Regions from separate parts of the Arthrobacter sp. 01T419 genome, predicted to be linked through region 2. Evidence: riboswitches for the same ligand, from Rfam matches in the RefSeq annotation. Region 2 holds a riboswitch; each other region holds the start of a gene.

Region 1 (7,712 bases), on a different contig from region 2:
AACCATTGGCGCGTGGCCCACGGCACCGTCCGTGCCTTCGACGAGAGAATCGAGCAGGATCTCTCCAACGCTGGTCCGTTCCTCGCGGCGGCACTCGCCACCAAGGGAACCATCCGCATACCCAATTGGCCGGCCAACACCACGCAGGTCGGCGACCTTTGGCGGGACATTCTTGCCACCATGGGTGCCACTGTCACGCTGGACAACGGCACGCTGACAGTAACGGGCGGCTCCGAAATCCTGGGGGCCGACTTCGACGAAACCAGCGAACTCGCCCCAACGGTCGCGGCACTGTGCGCTTTGGCCTCGGGCCCTTCCCGGCTCACTGGCATCGCGCATTTGCGCGGCCACGAAACGGACAGACTTGCTGCGCTGGTTGCCGAAATCAACCGACTTGGCGGCGACGCCGAGGAAACCAGCGATGGCTTGGTGATCCGGCCCGCAAAGCTGCACGCCGGCGTCGTGCACAGTTACGCCGATCACCGCATGGCGACCGCGGGCGCAATCCTTGGGCTCGCCGTCGAGGGCATCCGGGTTGAAGACATCGCGACCACTTCCAAGACCATGCCCGAATTCCCGCACATCTGGGCCTCAATGCTCAGCGGTGGCCCGACGCCGGCGGACGCCGGCTCAACGGAGACAAGCAACTAACGATGGCTCGCGACGCACGTTCCTGGGATGAGTCCGATGTCCGGATCCGACCCAACAAGAAGGGCACACGCCCCCGCACGAAGGACCGCCCCAGCCACGACGATGCCGTGATCGGGCGCATCATTACAGTCGACCGCGGCCGCTACACGGCGGTGGTGGGCGAAGGCTCGGGCAACGAGCGCGTCGTCATTGCTGCCCGAGCCCGGGAACTTCGGCGCTCCCCCGTGGTTCCAGGAGACTTCGTTGCACTCGTGGGCGATGTGACCGGAGCCCCGGACACCCTCGCCCGCCTCGTGCGCGTCGAGGAGCGAAAGACCCTCCTGCGGCGAAGTGCCGATGACACGGATCCCATCGAACGGGCCGTCGTGGCAAATGCCGACCAGTTGGTGGTGGTTGTTGCGGCCGCCAACCCGGAGCCGAGGACCGGATTCATTGACCGCGCCTTGGTGGCAGCGTACGACGCCGGAATCGAGCCGCTGCTGCTCGTCACCAAAGCGGACGTCAAGGATCCGACGGAACTGCTCGCCAACTATGTGAGCCTTGGCTTCCCCATCATCATCAGCCGGACCGCCGACGCAGGCGCTTCGGGCATCGATGCCCGTTCCGACGACGGCTTGTCCGCCCGGCTAGATGGCGACGCTGTCGGTCAGTTGCGGGACTACCTCGACGGTAAGGTGACCGTGCTCCTGGGCCATTCCGGCGTCGGGAAGTCCACCATGGTGAATGCCCTCACTGGCGCCGAACGCGCCACGGGCGGGGTCAACGCGGTGACAGGGCGCGGGCGGCATACTTCGTCCTCTGCCCTTGCCCTGAAGCTCACCAACGCCCCGGGCGGCAGCTGGATCATCGATACGCCCGGCATCCGCTCCTTCGGCCTGGCTCATGTGAACCCGGATCGCATCCTGCACGCCTTCCCGGATCTGGAACCTGGAACCGAAGCGTGCGAGCGGGGCTGCAAGCACGATGCCACCGCGGTCCGTTGCGGTCTGGATTCCTGGGTCGCTGATGGCCACGCCGGCGAGGCCGGCCCCGCCCGCTTGGCGTCGCTGCGCCGGCTCCTCGGCGCGGACCCGCGCATGGAAGCCCAAGAGGCCAAGGAATTGGGCACTGTCAATTAACAGCACGATCGATTAACAGCACCGTCAACTGACTGCGCGCCGCTTGCCGTCCTACCTCCCCGGTTCACGGGCGAATAGACGGTAGTTTGGAACCATGACCCAACCCGATTCGAGCTACAACGACGACCTTCGGTTGGCCCATGTCCTGGCCGACTCCGTCGATTCCCTGACAATGGAGCGGTTCAAGGCACTGGACCTCCAGGTGGAGACCAAACCCGACCTGAGCCCGGTGACCGATGCCGACAAGGCTGCCGAGGAAGCAATCCGCGGGCAGCTCTCCCGTTCCCGCCCCCGCGACGCCGTTCTCGGGGAAGAATTCGGCAGCACCGGCCACGGCTCGAGGCGTTGGATCATCGACCCCATCGACGGGACCAAGAACTTCGTGCGTGGCGTACCCGTCTGGGCAACGCTGATCGCCCTCGTGGACGAGGGCGAAGTAGTGGTGGGACTTGTCAGTGCTCCGGCGCTCGGCAAGCGCTGGTGGGCTGCCAAGGGCTCGGGCGCCTATATGGGCCGGTCACTTGCCGCTGCCACCCGGCTGAAAGTATCCAATGTGTCACGGCTTGAGGATGCCTCGCTTTCCTACTCCGAACTTTCCGAGTGGAAGCAGCACGGTTCCCTCGACAACTTCCTCGGACTGGAGAATGATGTCTGGCGCAGCCGCGCCTACGGCGATTTCTGGTCCTACTGCCTCGTGGCGGAGGGCGCCGTGGACATCGCCGCCGAGCCGGAACTCCAGCTTTACGACATGGCGGCCCTGGTGCCGATCGTGACCGAGGCCGGCGGACGCTTCACGTCCCTCGAAGGCGCGGACGGCCCCTTCGGCGGCAATGCCGTAGCCACCAACTCGATCCTGCACTCCGAGGTCCTCAAACGACTCAACCCCGAGCTCGACGACCTGCTCTGAGCCCCTTGCTCACTGAATAATCGACGGCGGACGTCCCATTTTCGGGACGACCGCCACTTTTTCTTCGGCAGAAGGCACATTTTCCGGCCACCGTAATAATCCGCTTAACAATCGGAGTCACATTGGAACCCGCCTTGCCGGTGTCCTAGTCTCTTTACAGGTCACGAGTGCCAGCGCGAAACCCCGGTTTGCTGGCCGGCAACCCTCCATCGCGGCGGGGTGCCCCGGGTGACGACCCGGCCGGTCCGGAACGGATGCGGCAAGCGCGGATCCCCTGCACGCAGGGGTCCCTCTTGAGTGAGGTCCCATGAGCACAGCCACGTTCACTTCTCCCACCGTCTCCGAATTCGACGGAGAAGCCCAGCACAACAAATCAGCCCGCCCGTCTCCGGCATCACGCCCACTCGCCGCGGTCACCGGCGCCGAATTGCAGGCACCCTTGATCCAGGGCGGCCACGTCCGCTACGCCAACCTTGACTACGGCGCCTCGGCACCCGCGTTGACAGTGGTTTCCGCGTACCTCAACGAGATCCTGCCGTACTACGCGAGCGTCCACCGGGGCGCAGGCTACGCATCCCAGATCAGCACCTCGGTCTATGAAAACGCCCGCAACATCGTCCGTGATTTCGTTGGCGGGCGGGCAGACGATTCCGTCATATTCACGCGCAACACCACCGATTCCCTCAATCTTCTGGCCGGCTGCTTGCCGGTTGAGGACGGTCGGCACACTGGGGAAGTCCTTTATCTGGACATCGAACACCACGCCAATCTCTTGCCGTGGCAAGGCGTCCCCCACCGCAGCATCGTTGCCGCGGGAACCTTGGCCGAGACTATCGCCAATGTGCGCACCGCCCTCTCCCACGGGGGCATCAGCCTCCTGGCAGTCACCGGCGCGTCGAACGTGACCGGTGAGATCCTGCCCATCAAGGCTCTCGCTGCCCTGGCGCACGAATTCGGCGCGCGGATTGTGGTGGACGCGGCGCAGCTCGCCCCGCATCGCCGGATCGACATTGCCGCCACGGATGTTGACTACTTGGTTTTCTCGGGGCACAAGCTCTATGCGCCGTTCGGTGCAGGCGTCCTGGTGGGTCGTCCCGACTGGCTCGACGCCGGCACACCCCACCTTGCTGGAGGCGGCGCAGTCCGCGAGGCACGCCTTGACTCCGTCAGCTGGGCGACGGGACCGGCCAGGCACGAAGGCGGCTCCCCGAACGTACTCGGTGCTGCCACCCTTGCACGGGCTACCCAGGTCATCGCCAGCCTCGACCATGACGAGTGGCACGCCCACGAAGCCGCCATCCGCTCCCATTTGATTGACGGCCTCAACGAGATCGACGGCGTGACCGTCCACCAGATCTTCAGCGACACCGATCCCCAGGACACCATCGGCGTGGTCAACTTCTCGCTCCAGGGCTACGACGCAGGCCTCGTGGCGGCCTATCTTGCGGCCGAGCACGGCATTGGCCTGCGCGATGGGCGCTTTTGCGCCCATCCGCTGCTCAAGCGCTTGGGCCTCCCGTCCGGATCCCTGCGGGCCAGTTTCGGCGTGGGGTCACGGCTGGAAGACGCGACCCGGCTCATCGCGGGCATCCAGGCGCTCAAGAGCAATGGCCTCGGCTGGGATTACGTCGTGGACGCCGGCCGTTGGGTGCCTGCAAACGACCACCGCAGCTACCCGGAGTGGGCTCCCAACACCCCCGGGACCGCGGGCGCAGCTCCCTGCAGCACTGACTGATTGCGGTAGATTCGTAGGGTATTTTTCATGTCCTACGAAGGAGTTGCTACGTGGCCCCGCGACACAAAGGCACCTCGGCCGGCCCCAAGCTCTACGAGGAACGGCGCCTTGAGCTCGGTCAGAGTTTCCAGGACGGCGGGGAACATTATGACCGCGTCCGGCCCGGGTACCCCGCGGATTCGGTCGATTGGCTGCTGCCGGAAGGGGCACGGGACGCGGCGGACCTGGGAGCCGGTACCGGAAAGTTCACTGCGCTCCTGGTCGAGCGCGGGCTGAACGTCTCTGCGGTGGACCCTTCCACTGACATGCTCACGCAGCTGCGCAAGGCGTTTCCCCAAGTGGTCGCCTTGGAGGGAACGGCTGAGGCAACTGGACTGACGGACTCAGCATTCGACGTCGTCAGCGTTGCCCAAGCGTGGCACTGGTGCGATTCCCTCGCAGCCAGCACCGAGATTTCTCGGATCCTCCGGCCCCACGGTGTTGTCGGCTTGATTTGGAACCAGTTGGACACTTCGGTGCCCTGGGTCCACCGTTTGTCCCGGATCATGCATGCTGGCGATGTCCACAAGCCAGACTTCCGTCCTGTTGTGGGCCCGGAGTTCGCTGGCCTCGAAAGCCACGTGACGCGTTGGGAGGATCCTGTAACGCCGGCTGACATCCTCGAACTGGTGAAGTCCCGAAGTTATTACTTGAGGGCGAATGACGCCACCCGGGCCAAGGTCATGGGGAATCTCGGCTGGTATCTCTTCGAGCATCTGGGTCACACTGAGGGCGAGGTCATCCCCTTGCCGTACCTCACGCAGAGCTGGCGGGCGTGGAAGGTCTGAGGCCGCCGGTTCACGATAGGCTTGGAACCGTGAAGACCAGTGCGCCCTCCTCCTCGATCGAGGACTACGTCAAGGTCATCTACTCCTTCACGGAGTGGCAGGACAAACCCATCACGTCCTCGCAGCTGGCACAGCGGCTAGGCGTCGCCAATTCCTCCGTCTCGGAGATGGTCCGCAAGCTCAAGGACCAAGGCCTGGTGGACCACCAGCCCTACAGCGCCATTACTTTGACGCCCCAAGGAATGCAGCTTGCCCTCGGCATGGTCCGCAGGCACCGCCTCATCGAGACCTACCTCGTGCGGGAATTCGGCTATAGCTGGGACGAAGTCCATGACGAGGCCGAAATGCTCGAGCACGCCGTCTCGGACACCTTCATCGATCGTATGGCAGCCAAGCTGGGCAATCCCGGACGGGATCCCCACGGTGACCCCATCCCCGCAGCGGACGGTTCGGTGACCTTGCCGCACGCGCACCGAATGATCGAGCTCGACGACGGCCACTCAGGGAAGATCACCCGGATCAGCGACGAAAACCCCGAGTTGCTGCGCTACCTGTCCGCCGAGGAAATCGACCTTGACGCCAGTATCCAAGTGATTGGCCGCAAACCGTTCGGAGGCGCCCTGGTGGTACGGATCGGCAAAGGTCCGGGCAGTCGCGACTACGATCTCGCCGATGAAGTCACCTCCGCACTGTGGGTGGCGACGGACACCGCTCACGAAGGTTGCGTCCTCGCGGAACGCTGACCAAACTGTCGCTGGACCGCAGTCACTGGAGCGGTCTGCGTCTTGGAAAGCACTGCGTCTTGGAAAGCACTGTTCAGGCGCGCCGGGCTGCCGTCCCGCCGTCGTCGGGGGCTGGACCTTCCGGAGATTCCGTCACCGCAGGGGCCAAAACCGGGTTCCGGATCCCGACGGCGGATGCCGCCGCCCCGATGAAGAACAGCACAGCGGTGACCACCACCGCATTGATGAGACCTTGGCGGCTGAAGACAGGGCCGATGATGAGCCCGGCGAACGCGATGCAGATCAAGCCTGCAATACGTGCTACCGCGTTGTTCACCGCGGAGCCGATCCCTGCCTCTTCGGTGGGAACGGCCCCCAGGATCGCAGCGGTGAGGGGCGCCACCAAGGTGCTGAGGCCGATTCCGAACACGATCTGCCCGGGTAGCACTTGCGTCCAGTAGTTCAAGGGCTCCTGGACCGCCATGGTCATGAGGAACCCGATTCCACAGATGAACGGACCCGCCGTCATGAACCACCGCGGACCGTACTTGCCGGCCAGCCCGCCGAAGAACGAGGCCGTGAGCATCAGGATCACAGTCGCGGGAAGCAGAGCGATGCCGGCCGTCGTGGCCTTCATTCCTCCGACTTGCTGCAAATAGATGCCCACCGCAAAGAATCCCAGCGAGAGGGCACCATAAATCGCCAGCGTGGCCAGGTTTCCCCAACCGAAGTTGCGGATGCCGAAGAGCCGGAGGGGCAGCATTGGCTCCGGGGTCCTGGCTTCGTGGATCAGGAACAGGGTCATCCCGACCACCCCGACCGCGAGGGGCATCCAGACCAGCATGTTCCCCCAGCCCATCCGCCCCTGTTCAATGAAGGCGTAGACCGGGCCACCGAGTCCCACCATGGCCAGGAAGGCGCCAAGATAGTCGATCCTCTTGTTCCTGTCCGTGGCGGCGTCGGACTTCCGCAACCCCGCCAAAATCGGCCAGACGGCGACCGCCGGAATCACGTTGATGAAGAAGATGACGCGCCAGGACAACAGATCCACCGAGGCGCCACCGATGAGCGGGGCCACGATAGCTGCCGCGCTGGTCCAGCCGGACCACTGGCCGATCGCCTTGGACTGCGCCGGTCCGGAGAAGAACGTGACAATCATGGCGAGCGAACTCGGAACCAGGAGTGCTCCGGCGATCCCCTGCAGGGCCCGTGACACCACAAGCACCTCCCCGTTCCAGGCGAGCCCGCAGATGATGGACGTCATGGTGAAACCGGCGAGTCCCCATTCCAGGATCCGCGCACGTCCGAAATGGTCGGACAAGGATCCGGCAACCAGGATCAGCGCGCCCAGGGTCAAGAGGTAGGCATCCACCACCCATTGCTGGATGACGAGTCCACCACCCAGCTCGCGGCCAATCGCCGGGAGCGCGAGGTTCACTACGAAGCCATCCAAAATGGCGATGAAGGAAGCCACAATAGCTACAACAAGGACCCGCTTTTGCAGCGGAGTGCTTGGCAGCAGGGCCGCTGCGTCGGTCATGAGCACAGCCTACGCCTGCCTGTCCACTGGCGCCGTGATTCCTCCGGGGTTCTGCCACGGCGATAGTCCCGTATCGTTGAATGGTGATAAGCAGACGTGACGCCGCACTGGCCCTTGATATTTCGATGGAAATGGCCCAACGCCACGGCATCCCGTCCAGGCTTTCAAAAGCCGAACTGACCGAGCTGCAGGACAACCCACCGCAGTGGCTC
Region 2 (7,712 bases):
CCCAATACGTTGGCCGCGGTGCTGCTCCACATCCGCGACGTCACGGGTCTCATGCCGCACATCTATTTCCGCTGGACCGAAGGCAATCCGATTGCCAACCTGAGCAAATTCCTGTTCTTCGGCGAGGGCGAGATTGCCCCGGTGACGCGCGAAGTGCTGCGTGAGGCCGAACCGGACATCACGCGCAGGCCATGGGTGCACGTGGGCTAAACATGGCAGTGTTGGGGGGGATGATGGCGTCCACGATTCCGTCCACCAGATCGTCGGTGGCCAGGACCTCCACCCGGATTTTCGGGAGGAGATCGGAGTTGTACTCCGCGCCGCGGTAGACCTCGATGTGTCCGCGCTGTTGGCCGTAGCCGTTCGCTTGGCTCACCGTCATCCCGTTGACCCCAAAACGTTCCAAGGCGTCACGGACCTCGTCGATCCTCTCCGGCCGCACTATGGCGGTAACGAGCTTCACGTGGAGGCCCTGCTGCGGGTCCGCTCCGTTTCCTCGACTCTTTCCTCGGCGGTGCCCGCCGTCACGGGCGTTTTGCCATTCGATTCACCCGGGTGGAATGTTCCGCCGACCATGGCCAGCTCGTAGGCGGTTTCCGCGTGCTCAGTGATATCGATGCCCGCCAGTTCTTCGTGCTCCTTGACGCGCATGCCCACTGTCTTGTGGATGGCCAGCCCAATGAGCGTGGTCATGATCGCCGTCCACGCGGTGACCACCAGAGCCGTCAATATCTGGGGCCAGAACTGGGTCAAGCCGCCACCGTAGAAAAGGCCACCTTCAGTCTTGGCCGAGGGTACGGCGAAGAATCCGAGGGACAGGGTCCCCCACAGGCCTCCGACGAAGTGAACGGCAACGACGTCCAGGGAATCGTCCAGGCCGATCTTGAACTTCAGGCCGATGGCCAGCGCGCAGACGGCGCCGGCGATCACGCCGATGACGATTGCGCCCACGGGGTCCACGAATCCGCACGCCGGGGTGACTGCTACCAAGCCCGCGACGGCGCCGGATGCGGCACCGAGTGATGTCGCGTGGCCATCGCGGAGCCTCTCGACAAGGAGCCAGCCGAGGAGCGCAGCACTGGTGGCCAGGAGGGTGTTTGTCCAGGCCAGCGCGGCAATTCCATCAGCAGCCAGTTCCGAACCAGCGTTGAAGCCGAACCAACCGAACCACAACAGTCCTGCCCCGAGCATCACGAAGGGGAGGTTGTGCGGCCTGATGTTGGGATCCTTCATGAATCCGAGCCGTTTGCCGAGCACTACTGCAAGCATCAGCCCGGCCATGCCTGCGTTCATGTGCACCACGGTGCCACCGGCAAAGTCGAGGGCCGAGATCTTGCTGCCGATGATCCCGGTGGATCCGAAGAGGCCACCACCCCAGACCCAGTGGGCAATGGGCGCGTAGACGAGAGTGACCCAGAGGCCGGCAAACAACAGCCACGGACCAAACCTCACGCGTTCAGCCACCGCGCCGCTGATGAGGGCGACCGTGATGATGGCGAAAGTGGCCTGGAATCCGATGAAGACCATGTCCGGCAGCCCGGGGGCTTTCCCGCCGATGACACTGGCCAAACCGCTGAGTCCGAAGTTTGCGAACGGGTCCCCAATGAAGCCGCCCAAGGTATCCGGGCCGAACGCGAGTCCGTAGCCCCACAGGGCCCATACCACCGCGACCACGCCAATGGCGCCAAAGCTCATCATCATGATGTTGAGGACGGATTTCATCCTGACCAGGCCGCCGTAGAAGAACGCCAAACCTGGCGTCATGAGAAGTACGAGGGCGGAAGCTGCAAGCATCCAGGCTGTGGCGCCGGGATCCAGGGTCTGGGGATTCACATCCAGCCCTACGCTAAGAAATGCTGAGTCCATTTTGGGAGCCTTCCTGCATATACGGCGCTCCATGGCGCCTGCACGGCGAGACCATTTTTTAAAACGAACAGGTCCTGATACCTAACGAGGTACCGACCTTGACGAGTTGCGTTGACTCGAAGGTACAGCCGCCCTGTTTCGGCATCCGGCACGAATCATTTCAAGCACGTAACACAGAACGTCCGTGGGTTAACTTCTGAAGTCAGCCAGGTTTCCGGCTTGTTACGCGCCGGGCGCCGCAAGGAGCCAGCATCAATGGCCGCAGCCAGCGTCAGACGGCTGCGGCGTCAGCGGCTACGGCGTCAGCGGCTCGCTGCCGGCACCAGGATCCAGAGCACCTCGACAGGCTCGTCCGTGGGGTTGACCCAGGTGTGGGGTTCGCGCCCCGGGAAGGATAGGGTGTCTCCCTCTTCGAGGTCATACTCCTCGTTGGTGAGGATCAGCTTGATGCGTCCCTTGACCACATGCAGGACATCGACATCGCAATCAACGGCGTAAAGCTCGGCTTCTCCCCGGCCGCGGGGCTCGATGGAGGCCTGCAGAATCTGCAAGCGCCGCTCCGAGCGGGCCGTCAAGAGCCGTTCCACGATCCCTTGCCCGCCAAGCGAAATCCGCGGACCGTCGTCGCGCCTGGTCAAATGTGTTTCCGGCGCGGCAAAAAGCTCGCCGATGGATACCGAAAGGACTTGGCAAAGCGTCACAAGCGAAGCAACCGACGGCGATGTCAGGTCCCGCTCGACGCGGCTCAGGAAACCCTTGGTCAAGCCGGTGGCATCCGCAACCTGTTCGATGGTGAGCCGCTGCGATTGGCGGGCGGCACGAATTCTGGAACCGATGGCAACGGGTACGTTGCTCGGTTCAACGGGGAGAGCCTTCATTCACGAACCTTTCAGGCCGTTGCTGCGGCCCTGTCATTGCAGCAATAGTAGCCGGATCGCTGGCGGGGCGGGTCTTTTTTGGAGAGAGTCGGCAACGCTGGAGCACCTCGCGGGGACGCCGGCGTCTTGACTGTTACTCGCATCACTACGTATTCTCATAGGCAACAAGTGTTGTTTGTGAGGCACACTTCACAGACTACTCTCCCCAATCACCAGCGCAGAGGCCTTCCGCAAACCCGCAACAATACCCAGCGGGACCGGCGTCGGAATCCCCAAGAACTCTCTGTGCATCACTTTCAGGAGCCAACCATGGACTTCATCAATATTGCGATCGTGGTGGTGTATTTGCTTGCCATGCTGGCCTTCGGCTGGTGGGGCAAGTCGCGCACCAAGAACAACAGCGACTTCCTGGTGGCAGGACGCCGCCTCGGTCCGATGCTCTACACCGGCACCATGGCCGCCGTCGTCCTCGGCGGTGCATCGACGGTTGGCGGCGTCGGCCTCGGCTACAAGTTCGGCATCTCGGGCATGTGGCTCGTAGTGGCCATCGGCTCGGGCGTGCTCCTCCTGAGCCTGCTTTTCGCCGGCACGATCCAACGGCTGAAGATCTACACGGTCTCCCAGATGCTGAGCCTGCGCTACGGCCAGCGTGCCACGCAGACCTCGGGCATCGTCATGCTCGCCTACACCCTCATGCTGTGTGCCACGTCGACGGGTGCCTACGCCACCATCTTCGTTGTCCTCTTCGGCTGGGAGCGCTGGCTGGCCATCGCCGTCGGCGGCGCGATCGTCCTGGTCTACTCCACCATCGGCGGCATGTGGTCCATCACCCTCGCCGACCAGGTGCAGTTCATCATCAAGACGGTGGGCATCTTCTTCCTCATGCTCCCGTTCGTCCTCAACGCCGCAGGCGGCCTCGACGGGATCCGTGCCCGTGTTGACGCCAGCTTCTTCCAGCTGGACGGCATCGGAGCGCAGACCATCATCACGTACTTCGTGGTCTACACCCTTGGCCTGCTGATCGGCCAGGACATCTGGCAGCGCGTCTTCACCGCCAAGACCCCGAAGGTGGCCCGTTGGGGCGGCGCCACTGCCGGCATCTACTGCGTCCTCTACGGCGTCGCCGGCGCCCTGATCGGCCTGGCCGCCCGCGTGGCCTTGCCCAACATCGACGTCAAGGCACTCGGCAAGGACGTCGTCTACGCCGAGGTGGCAACGCACATCCTGCCCATCGGTATCGGCGGCCTCGTCATGGCCGCAGCAGTCGCCGCCATGATGTCCACCGCCTCCGGCGCCCTCATCGCAGCAGCCACCGTGGCCCGCGCCGACGTGGTCCCGTTCGTGGCCAGCTGGTTTGGCAAGACGATCAACACCGATGACACCGAAAACCCCGAGCACGACGTCAAGGCCAACCGCTACTGGGTACTCGGCCTGGGCATCGTGGCCGTGTTGATCTCCATGGCGGCGCAAGACGTCGTGGTCGCCCTGACCATCGCCTACGACATCCTGGTGGGTGGCCTCCTGATCGCCATCCTGGGTGGCCTGGTCTGGAAGCGCGGCACGGGCATCGCCGCTGCGTGGTCCATGGCCGTCGGCTCTGTCCTGACTTTGGGCTTGCTCATCGGCTACGCCACGGGAATCATCCCCAGCGAAGACGGCGTCTACGCCAACGATCCCATCTACTGGGGCCTCGGCGCCTCGTTTGTCATCTACGTGGTCGTCTCCCTCCTGACGCCCCCCACCGAGCCCGAGGTCCGCGAAGCCTGGGACCGCCGCGTTGCCGGAGCGGTTACCGAGGAACTCCCCCTGGAGGCCCACCCGGTGGCCACGCACTAGCTTCAAAGAGTTAATCACGACGGCGGCGCCGCACCTTCTTTCGGGAGGGCTGCGGCGCCGCTGCTGTGTTTGGAGTCCTTAATAGAGAGGCGCAGGGGGCTTTAATACAGAGGCGCCGAGGGCTGGCCTGCCTGTACAGTAGGAACAGCTTCAAGAGATGTGGCGCCAAGCTCCGACTTGCCATACGCCAACCCCATGTTCACGGGTGGTTCGGATGAAGAAGCGGCCCGACCCGGACCAGAGACAACCGAGCGGGCAAGAGCAACTCCACCAGGAGAAGGCAATGCCTTTGGAAACCGGCGCTAGAGCCACAGCCAGCCACACCGCACAGCCAGGCACCTTGGCCGCGCCCCGCGCCAGGCGGGTTGACGAATTCGTCCGGGTGATTCCCGGCGTCGACCTCTCCCAAGGTTCCATCACGTTCGTGGTGGATGGCCGGCTGGAACGCCACTGGCATCACGAGCCGCGACTCATCACCCAAGCCCTCTCACAAGCAGTCCAGCCTGCCCGCTGGTTCCCGGCCACGCGGAAGCTCACGCTCACAGTGGCCGCCACCGGGCACCGGGCGGGCGTAGAGCGTCACTTCATCCTGAGCGCGTTTTAGAAAGCCCAAGGCTCCGGGCTAACCGGTACTATTCGAGTTCTTCGTCCTCACGGTGTTCGTCGACGTCGAGCGGAACGGGCCGTTCGTCGTCGTCGAGGACCTCGGATTGTTCTTCCCAGTCCTCGTCCACCTCCAGGTCCTCGCTGTAGTCGTAGGCGGGATCGGCCTCGACCGTGGGACGGTCGGGGTGGCGGGCGTGGGTCTCGGTGCTGTCCATGGTGCAACCTCCGTTTGACGTGCCGCTGAGCCCATCGCCAGGCAGATCAGGCAGCCGGTCACCACGCCACCCCGCCAATTCGTGGACCCTGTCCATCCATCCCAGCACTGCCCCATCCGGTGGTCAAGGCCTCGCGGGGGCCCCTCCGTTTTTGAGGCGTACCTAAAACGTCGAGTAAGGATTACCGGCCGAAAAACCGCGAAAATTGGCGATAAAGTGGACGTGCAATGAGGCGATGAAGCCCGCCCCAGCAACCCAGGAGTCCCGGTGCACCCGCACGCAAAAACCCCGCATTCAGACAGTCCGTTGGACTCAAGCAGTCCATCGCAAGACGCAGCAGCCACCAAGTCTCCCCCGCCGTCGTCGGACATCAAGCGCTGGCGGCAGTACTTGGCCGACGAACGCGCCGAGGCCGCCGTATACCGCGAACTGGCTCAGCGCCGCGAGGGTGAGGAACGCGAGATCCTTCTGGCCCTCGCAGAGGCCGAAGGCCGCCACGAGGCACACTGGCTCAAGCTCCTTGGCGAACACGCAGGCATGCCGAAAGCTGCCTCCACCCGTAGCCAGATGCTTGGCTTCCTGGCACGGAATTTCGGTTCTGTGTTCGTCTTGGCCCTCGCGCAAAGGGCGGAAGGCCGCTCCCCTTACGCGAAGGATCCCGCGGCAACCCGCGCCATGGCGGCCGACGAACAGATCCATGAAGAGGTAGTCCGCGGCTTGGCGACACGCGGCCGCAACAGGTTGTCCGGCACCTTCCGGGCCGCGGTATTCGGTGCCAACGATGGCCTGGTCAGCAACCTTTCCCTCGTCATGGGCATGGCCGCCACCGGTGTGCCCGCCACGGTGGTCCTCTTCAGCGGCATTGCGGGCCTCTTGGCAGGCGCCCTCTCCATGGGCGCCGGCGAATATGTCTCGGTCCGCTCGCAACTGGAGCTCCTCAAGGCCACCCGTCCCACCCAGGCCACGTTGACTGCAGCCCCGTCCCTGGACATCGAACACAATGAGCTGGTCCTGGTGTATCTGGCACGGGGCATGTCGCACGAAGCCGCCGAACACCGGGCTGCCGAACGCATGGGACTCTACAGCTGCGATTGCGATCCCAGCCTGTCGCTCCACCCAGAAGTGGAGGAAACGGTGAATGAGCACGAGGCCGTCGGCTCCGCCTGGGGTGCTGCCATCTCCAGCTTCTGCTTCTTCGCCTCGGGCGCCATTGTGCCGATCCTGCCGTTCCTCTTCGGCATGACGGGCTTCGCTGCGCTGGCTGTGGCCGGTACGCTGGTGGGCATCGCGCTTCTGTCGACTGGCGCCGTCGTCGGCCTGTTGTCCGGAACTTCACCGCTGACCCGCGGCCTCCGGCAGCTCGCCATCGGACTCGGTGCGGCCGCGGCCACATATGGGCTGGGCCTCGTCTTCGGCGCTGTCATCGGTTAGTAGCGCTTGCCCGCTTGGGACGCGGGGATCAGGGACTTGGGGGAAGGCTTGCATTCGAACTACGGGTACGACGGCGGTCCGACGCCTCCCGGGCGGCGGTCCAGTACCGCCGTCGCGCTCTTCCGAAACTTGATGGTGGTGGCGATCGTCGCGGCCGTGGCCGTGCTTGTGAGCGGTTTCCTCCGGGGCGATCCCCGCATCATGGGACTGCTTCCGAACCTGGGTTCCTCGGCACAGCCGCCAAGCACCAACTCCGCCCAGGGCGCCGATCCAGGGCAGAGCACAGCTCCCGGACAAGGGGCGCGAAAAGCCGCGCGTGCCCCGGATACCCCGCCACCAGGCTTGGAAGAAGCCGGCCACGCGCTCGGCTCCCCCAGCAAGCCAGCCGGGGCAAGCACCTCCTACAAATTCTTGGCCACCAACGCCGACGGCACACCAGTGGGCTACTCTCCATGCCGGCCACTGCACTACGTAGTCAACGCGGCCCTCGCCCCTGCCGGGTCCGAGGGGCTCATCGCCGACGCCATCGCCAAGATCGCGGCAGCCACCGGCCTCAAATTCGTCGACGACGGCGCCAGCACGGAAAACCCTTCCGAGAAGCGCAAGCCATACCAGCCAGCGCTCTACGGGGATCGATGGGCGCCCCTGCTGATTTCCTGGACCACTCCCGAAGCCGCCCCGGCATTGGCTGGATCCGTCATAGGCACCGGCGGCAGCACCATGTACAGCTTTGGCTCCGGCCCCAAGAGCTACGTGACGGGAAGCCTGGACCTGGACGCTCCGCAAATCACGGAACTCCTGGGCGTCCCCGGGGGCGCCCACTACGTCTCGGCGGTGGTTCAGCATGAACTGGGCCATGTGGTGGGCCTTGACCACGTAG
Region 3 (7,712 bases), on a different contig from region 2:
ACGACGAACTCCTGGGGCAGCAGGCTTGCGAGGCTAAAAAGGTCTTGCTCGTTGGATCCGTAACCGTGCAACAGGACCAGCAACGGCTTTCCAGCCCGTTCCTCCTCTTCGTGGGACCACAAAACGACCGGGGGAGGAAAAGCAGGGGCAGGAAAGGCGGAAGCTTGACTCATGGGACTATTCTTACAGTTACCCATGAGTAACAAGCTACGGGCGCGTAGCGTTGCAGCAAAAGGCAGGATATGGACGTGAGTGACACTGATTCCACGGTGGAGCGAGGCGCGGATGAGCGGATTCATCCGTGGACCCGCTACGTGGCCTTGGGTGATTCGTTTACCGAGGGCATCGGCGACCCCGAGCCCAACAGGCCCGGGGGACATCGCGGCTGGGCCGACCGGGTGGCCGAGGAACTGAGCCGGGGCCACAGCGATTTCGCCTACGCCAACTTGGCGATCCGGGGGCGCCTGCTCCAGCAGATCGTGGACGAACAACTTGGCCCGTGCATGGACCTTAAGCCGGACCTTGTCAGCATCTCCGCAGGCGGCAACGACCTCATCCGTCCCGGCGGCGACCCAGATGCCCTGGCCGAGAAACTCGATGCCACCGTACAGACCCTAAGTTCCGGAGGCGCCACCGTGGTTCTCTTCAACGGACCCGACACCGTCTCGTCAGTCCTTGGGCGGATCCGCGGCAAGGTTGCCATCTACAACGAAAACCTGCGAACTGTAGCCGCCCGCCACGATGCTGTGGTGGCGGATATGTGGTCGCTGCGGCAACTTTCCAACCCGCAGATGTGGGATGAAGACCGCCTGCATTTCTCGCCGCTCGGCCATCACACGATCGCCACCATGGTCCTTGATTCCCTCAATGTTCCACACAGTCTCGAGCCGCTCCTTCCCAAGCCACTGCCCCAGCGCAGTTGGCGCGAAGCACGCTCCGGAGACCTCGTATGGGCGCGGGAGTATTTTGTGCCGTGGGTCGTCCGCCGGATCCGGCACCAGTCCTCCGGCGACGGAATCTTGCCAAAACGCCCGACGCCGGGGCCCGTCTTCGGACCGGCCGACACCGTTTTGCCTCGGAGCTGACGGAAGATCTCGACGCTTGTCACAGGGGCGGGGCTAAGCTGGAGAAAGACCTAGGAGGCCTCCACCGTGAACAATTTGATCTTCTGGATCATCGTCTGCTCTTGGCTGATTCCCATGGGGATCCGCATGTACAACCGCTCCCGCCAGCGCAGGCTCCGGGACTTCCCTCCGCAGAACTACCCTTACGGATACCCTGCACAACCTCCGGTGATCATCCCGGCTGAGCCGCAGCCTCCGGTGGCGACGCCCGCGCCGCAGGCCGCTCCGCCGTCGTCGGCTACTCCCCTGCCGAACACCGCGCCCCACGGCTACCGGGCCCGGAAACTGGCCGAACTTGACCAGCAGTACAGCGACGGGAAAATTGCCATGGAGGACTATATGAAGCTCCGCCAGGAGATCATGAACGGCTGATTCAGCCGAAGAACGCCCAGCGTCAGCCGAAGAAAGCCTCGCGCAGCTGCGGGCCGAGCTGGCCGATTTCAGTGAGGAACCCGTCGTGCCCGATGGGTGCCTCGATCACGTGTACTGAGACCTCGCCGGGCAAGGCCTTGGCCAGTTCGTGGGATTGCTCAGGGAAGTAGAGCCGGTCCGAGTCCACCGCGGCAACAAAGAACTTGGCGGTGGCCACGGAAAGCGCATCCGCCAAGGCACCCCGGCCGCGGGTGATGTCGTGGCTCATGAGCGCCTCGGTAATGGCGATGTAGCTGTTGGCGTCGAAGCGCTGGACCAGCTTGCTTCCCTGGTGGTCGAGGTAGCTCTCCACCTGGTAGCGGCCCCGGTCCCCCAACGCGGCAGCCTGAAGTGGTGCCTCGGCGCCTTGGGCGTTCCGGCCGAAGCGGAAGTCCAGTTCATCCGCCGAACGATAGGTGATGTGGGCGATCCGACGGGCCAGGGCCAACCCCGCCTCGGGCGCGGCCTGGCCATAGTAGTCACCACCGTTGAAGTCTGCGTCCTGCCGGATGGCGAGCGTCTGGGCCTGGGCGAACGCGATCTGTTCGGCTGTGCTGTACGCCCCGATGGAAATCACGGCACATCGCTTGACGCGGTCCGGATAGCTAACGGCCCATTCGAGTGCGCGGGCACCGCCCATGGATCCGCCTACGACGGTGTGCCAGCTATGGATTCCCAGGGCGTCCGCCAAGCGGGCTTCCGCCGTGGTGCTGTCCCGCAGCGTCACCAGCGGAAAACGGGAACCCCACGGCTTGCCATCGGGCGAGCACGACGACGGACCGGTGCTGCCGTAGCAGCCTCCCACGATGTTGACGGAGACCACGAAGTAGCGGTCCGTATCAATGGTTGCGCCGGGTCCAACGAGTTGCTCCCACCAGCCTTCTTCGTCGCTCTCGCCGCGGGCAACGTGCGTGCTGCCGGTCAGGGYATGTTCCACCAGCACGGCGTTGGAAGCATCGGCGTTGAGCCGCCCCCAAGTCTCGTACGCGAGGACGACGTCGGGGAGAAAACCTCCGGCTTCCAGTTCGAGTCCGCCCACGGAAACATACTTGAGCGTTCCGTCTTGGGTCCCGGAAAGGGGTATGGCTGTTGCAGCAATTGTCATTCGTTGACACCTCACATCGCGCTTGCCCGCCGCCAACAAAGCGAAGGGCCAGGTCTTCACCCGGGGCACCCCACCGCGAAAGGAGGGTTGCCGGCCAGCAAGCCGGGGCTGTCGCTGGCACTCATGACCTATACGAAGAGTCTAGGAAAACCGGACCCCTTCTGACGAAGATTATGACATCTATGTGACACTTCGCCGCGTTTTGTTCATGCAAAAGACGTTGATGGGGCCGGCCGGCGAAGATTCATTCTGCATCGCCAGCCGGCATCCGTCGGTCATTGGGGGCTGCCTAAGCGCCCTTGGCTGCCCGGAAGCCCGCCTCGAGGTCCGCAAGGATGTCGTCAACGTGCTCGATCCCGACGGACAGCCGCACCAGGCCCGGGGTAACTCCTGCCACGGCCTGCTGTTCAGTCGTCAGCTGGCTGTGGGTGGTGGACGCAGGATGGATCACCAAGGAACGGACGTCGCCGATGTTTGCCACGTGGGAATGAAGCTCCAGGGCGTCCACGAAACGCTTGCCGGATTCGATCCCTCCGCGGATGCTGAAGGACACAACAGCTCCAGTGCCCCTGGGCCCGTACTTCCGGCCGCGTTCGAACCACGGGCTGGAAGGCAGGCCTGCGTAGGCGACGGATTCGACGTCGTCGCGCTCTTCGAGCCATTGCGCCACTTTGGTGGCGTTCTCCACATGGCGTTCCACCCGCAGGCTGAGGGTTTCGATTCCTTGGGCAATCAGGAAGGCGTTGAACGGGGAAACAGCCGAGCCGAGGTCGCGCAAGAGCTGGACCCGGGCCTTGAGGATGTAGGAGAGGTTGGCGCCCAGGGCGCCGTCCTTGCCGAGGTCGCGGGCATAGACCAGGCCGTTGTAGCTGGGGTCCGGGGTGTTGAAGTTGGGGAAGCGCTCAGGATCCTTGCCGAAATCGAAGTTGCCGGAGTCCACGATGACGCCGGCAATGGCGGCTCCGTGCCCACCCAGGTACTTGGTGGCCGAATGCACCACGATGTCCGCACCCCACTCGATAGGCCGGATGAGGTAAGGCGTGGCCAGGGTGTTGTCCACGATGAGCGGCACTCCGGCCTGGTGCGCGGTTCGGGAGACGCCCTCGATATCCAGCACGTCTTGACGGGGGTTGGAGACCACTTCAGCGAAGAACAGCTTGGTGTTTGGCTGGACCGCGTCCCGCCACTGGTCAAGATTGTCCGGATCCTCGACGAAGGTCACCGAGATACCGAATTTCTTCAGCGTGTGGGCCATTAGGTTGTAGGTGCCGCCGTAGAGGCTCGGGCTGGCGACGACGTGGTCGCCAGCCTCGGCGACGTTGAGGATGGCGAACGTCTCCGCGGCCTGGCCGGAACTCAACAGGAGTGCCGCCAAACCGCCCTCGAGGCTCGCTATGCGCTGTTCCACGGCATCCTGCGTAGGGTTGCCAATCCGCGTGTAGATGGGCGCCAACTCGGCCAGCGCGAAGCGGTTGGCCGCGCTTTCAGCGCTGGGAAAGACGAACGAGGTGGTCTGGTAAATGGGGAGCGCCCTGGCCCCGGTGGCGGCGTCCGGTTCCTGGCCGGCGTGGATCTGGCGCGTTTCGAATGACCATCCTTGGGACATGCGGACTCCTGGTTGCTCGGGGCTCTCGGCCGTGATTCAGCCTGCGGGCCTGCTGTTGCCGGCCTGGTTGCCGCCAGTCTAGGGAGGCCATTGCGGGCTCCGGAAGCTTTGTGACGAACGCAGTAGTTTTCGGTCCTGGCGCGTCCCGAAGTGACCCTGAGCTGCCTTTTCGATACATCCCACCTTGGTTAGGCTTGACTTAGCTGAGAGCTCCATCACAAAGTGCCAAGATGAAGCCATGCGCATGGATCACGTCTCTTACGCTTGTGAACGAGATGGCCTACTGGCCACCACCGAGCGGATTTCCGCAGCATTGGGAGTGGACGCAGTCCGGGGCGGAGTGCACCCGCGCTTCGGTACCCGGAACATGATCATCCCCCTTGCTGACCACAAATACCTGGAAGTTGTCGAGGTCCTTGACCACCCGGCATCTGACAAGGCACCTTTTGGACAAGCCGTCCGTGCACGCTCCGCTGCAGGAGGTGGCTGGATGGGTTGGTGCGTCGCTGTTGACGACCTGAGCCCATTCGAACAACGACTCGGACGCGCGGCTGTCCCCGGTAACCGCAAGTTTCCGGACGGCCGCGAACTCGTCTGGTCGCAAATCGGCATCCTGGGACTCATCGCCGATCCCCAGGTCCCGTACTTGCTCCGTTGGGAGGGCGACCCCTCGCTTCATCCGTCCCTCGTCTACCCAAGTGACGTCAAGATGTCCAGCCTCACCATTGCCGGCTCGGCGGAACGCGTCACCGAGTGGCTGGGAGAACCCGTAGAAAAGCCCCTTGAGGACGTCGCAGTCCAATGGATGGCTCCGCACGGAACGCCGGGAATCATGTCGGTAACGTTCGAAACCGCCAACGGAGCCGTCACCATCTGACGGCCCATCGGGCCAGGACGGCCCGGAAACTTCGGCCGCCATATGCGGGTGCCAATGACGTCACCCCGCGATGGCGGCCGAATCCTTTTAAACTCAACTTAACGCACAACGCGGCGGGCTTGTGGCATCCGGCAGCATGCGTCTAAGTTGGGCCCACGCTGGCAGGGTTCCCTGCCCGAGCTTGCGAGGGAAGGGGGCCTGCGGGGAGGAACGAGCGAGCATGCAGAGGATGGCTCACTCCCGTCGCTGCACCCCCTATCCCAGTCCGATTGCCTTGCCGAAGACGCTGAAGCCGACGAACGCCACGATGTCCAGGAGTGCATGCGCCACCACGAGCGGCATGACCCGTTTGGTCCGGGTGTAAATCCAGCCGAACACCAGACCCATGACCGCATTGCCGATGAAGGGTCCGAAGCCTTGGTACAGATGGTAGCTGCCGCGAAGGAGCGCACTGAGCCCGATCGCCAGCGGAGTGCTCCATCCGAACTTCCCGAAACGGTCCAGAAGGTAGCCAACCACGATGACTTCTTCGACGACGGCGTGCCGGACAGCGGACAGGACAAGCACAGGCACCGTCCACCAGTAGGAGTCCAGGCCGCTGGGGATGATCGCCGTCGTGATTCCCAGGGCGCGACCGGCCGCGTAGAGGCCCAGTGACGGGATTCCGATCAGCGCAGCGAGACCCAGTCCCTGGAGCGCGTCGCGGCCTGGCCGGGCGAAGTTGAAGCCCAGCCGGGTGAATCCTGAGGGACTCTCCGCCGTTTGGCGGTGGATCGACAGGAAGTAGAACACCAGCACCACGGGGACCAGTGCGAACGCAATATCGAGCAGCTGGTATGTGAGATCGAAGTACTCACGGGTGTTCTGGGAACGATTGAGGGTAGACGTTGCCTGGGACAGGGGCGCCCGAGTCATCTTGTCCAACAACTGCACCACGGAGTACACGGCCGATTGGCCCAAGGACAGGCCGAGGACAATCAGCACTTCGGCGCGCAGCCGGCGCGTTGAGGCAAGGAGCATGCTCCTATCTTGCCTGCATTTGGCTGATGTTTTCCCGGGAGTTCATTCTCCGAGGGTCGCCTGCGCGGCACCGGTGGCAGCGGACCCTATGCTTGGTGGGATGAGCGCGCCAGCACGAATCTTCATGATCCGGCACGGCCAGTCCGCCGCCAACGCCGACACTTCCATCTACAACCGTGTCCCCGACTACCGCATCCCCTTGACGGAGCTCGGGATCGAGCAGGCGCAGGCCGCAGGTGGGGAACTGCGCAAGAAGCTCGACGGCGAGCCCGTGTGCGTCTACGTCTCGCCGTACCTTCGGGCATACCAAACCCTTGAGGCACTCAATCTGGGCAACCTCACGGAGAGGGTGATCGAGGAACCCCGGCTGCGTGAACAGGACTGGGCAAACTTCCAGATCGCCGGAGATATCGGGGACCAAAAGGAGCTTCGCAACCTCTACGGCCATTTCTTCTACCGGTTCCGCGAAGGAGAATCCGGTTCCGATGTTTACGACCGCATTTCGTCCTTCATGGAAACCTTGTACCGGCATTGGGAAAAACCCGATTACGCGCCCAACACCCTGCTGGTGACCCACGGCCTCACCATGCGTCTTTTCTGCATGCGGTGGTTCCATTGGTCGGTGGAGTATTTCGAGTCCCTCAACAACCCGGGCAACGCGGAGCTACGGACACTTGTCCGCAACGATCAGGACAAGTACGATCTCGACACGCCGTTCAGCCAGTGGGTGCAGCGCAGCACCGACGAAACCGTGTTGAACGCTCCCCCGGTGGTCTTCTAACGGGCAGGCTCCGAGCTAAGCGTCCTTGGCCACGATCACTTCAGTGCCGCTCGCTTCGAACGCGGCCTTGTCTTCTGCCGTGATCCCGGAATCGGTGATGAGCCGGCGGAAATCGTACCCGGCCATCGCCGCGAACGCGCGTTTGCCGATCTTCGTGGAATCGGCCAGGACATAGGAATCCGTCGCACGGCGTGCCATGACGGTATTCACCATGGCCTCGCCCTCGTCCGTGATGGTGGGGCCGATCTTCGGATCAACTCCGTTGACGCCTATGAAGGCGATATCCAGGGCAACCTTCTGCATGATGACATCCGTATAGGGCCCTACAAGTTCATACGAACGCGGGTTCAGGATGCCACCGGTGACCATGATCTTGATGTTGGGGCGCACGGCAAGCTGGGCCGCGATATTGATGGCGTTGGTGACCACGGTCAGCATGGGCCGGTTGGAGGGTGCGTTGAGGTCTTCGCGGGTGGACAGGACCTGGGCCAGGGCCGTATTGGTGGTCCCACCGCTGAGTCCGATCACGGCCCCGGGCACGATGAGTTCGGAAGCGGCCAGGGCAATCTGCTGCTTCGCCTCCGCGTGATCATCCCTGTTGTAACGCCCTGGGAGCTCGTAGGCAACTGATCCCGTGGTTGCACCGCCGCGGGTACGGCTCAGGAGCCTTTGCTTGGCGAGGCTGTCGAGATCACGGCGCGCCGTGGCTGGTGAGACGCCCAGGCGGGTCACGATATCCTCGACCTCAACATGCCCTGACTCGGCGAGGAGATCAAGGATGGCTGTCA

What was found. Region 2 has a riboswitch for S-adenosylmethionine ahead of AC1DLO_RS18715 (hypothetical protein). Riboswitches for the same ligand answer to the same signal wherever they lie in the genome.
Region 1: another riboswitch for S-adenosylmethionine. It lies ahead of AC1DLO_RS02180 (aminotransferase class V-fold PLP-dependent enzyme); the one in region 2 lies ahead of AC1DLO_RS18715 (hypothetical protein).
Region 3: another riboswitch for S-adenosylmethionine. It lies ahead of metX (homoserine O-acetyltransferase MetX); the one in region 2 lies ahead of AC1DLO_RS18715 (hypothetical protein).

Annotation. Positions count from the first base shown of each region.
Region 1 is NZ_JBFTQF010000001.1:449,195-456,906, forward strand. Features, by position in the region: gene aroA (3-phosphoshikimate 1-carboxyvinyltransferase) at 1-651, shown strand, start outside; gene rsgA (ribosome small subunit-dependent GTPase A) at 654-1,769, shown strand; gene hisN (histidinol-phosphatase) at 1,864-2,676, shown strand; SAM riboswitch class IV at 2,836-2,948, shown strand; gene AC1DLO_RS02180 (aminotransferase class V-fold PLP-dependent enzyme) at 2,984-4,411, shown strand; gene AC1DLO_RS02185 (class I SAM-dependent methyltransferase) at 4,462-5,238, shown strand; gene AC1DLO_RS02190 (metal-dependent transcriptional regulator) at 5,268-5,981, shown strand; gene AC1DLO_RS02195 (MFS transporter) at 6,055-7,500, opposite strand; gene AC1DLO_RS02200 (hypothetical protein) at 7,581-7,712, shown strand, end outside.
Region 2 is NZ_JBFTQF010000015.1:156,844-164,555, forward strand. Features, by position in the region: gene AC1DLO_RS18690 (APC family permease) at 1-210, shown strand, start outside; gene AC1DLO_RS18695 (P-II family nitrogen regulator) at 179-463, opposite strand; gene AC1DLO_RS18700 (ammonium transporter) at 460-1,866, opposite strand; gene AC1DLO_RS18705 (helix-turn-helix domain-containing protein) at 2,169-2,744, opposite strand; gene AC1DLO_RS18710 (sodium:solute symporter family protein) at 3,054-4,580, shown strand; SAM riboswitch class IV at 4,729-4,848, shown strand; gene AC1DLO_RS18715 (hypothetical protein) at 4,864-5,184, shown strand; gene AC1DLO_RS18720 (hypothetical protein) at 5,213-5,401, opposite strand; gene AC1DLO_RS18725 (VIT1/CCC1 transporter family protein) at 5,708-6,832, shown strand; gene AC1DLO_RS18730 (matrixin family metalloprotease) at 6,881-7,712, shown strand, end outside.
Region 3 is NZ_JBFTQF010000004.1:179,086-186,797, forward strand. Features, by position in the region: gene AC1DLO_RS08640 (alpha/beta hydrolase) at 1-173, opposite strand, end outside; gene AC1DLO_RS08645 (SGNH/GDSL hydrolase family protein) at 243-1,085, shown strand; gene AC1DLO_RS08650 (hypothetical protein) at 1,152-1,496, shown strand; gene metX (homoserine O-acetyltransferase MetX) at 1,519-2,640, opposite strand; SAM riboswitch class IV at 2,654-2,769, opposite strand; gene AC1DLO_RS08660 (bifunctional o-acetylhomoserine/o-acetylserine sulfhydrylase) at 2,930-4,246, opposite strand; gene AC1DLO_RS08665 (VOC family protein) at 4,485-5,123, shown strand; gene AC1DLO_RS08670 (CPBP family intramembrane glutamic endopeptidase) at 5,379-6,143, opposite strand; gene AC1DLO_RS08675 (histidine phosphatase family protein) at 6,244-6,924, shown strand; gene AC1DLO_RS08680 (DeoR/GlpR family DNA-binding transcription regulator) at 6,940-7,712, opposite strand, start outside.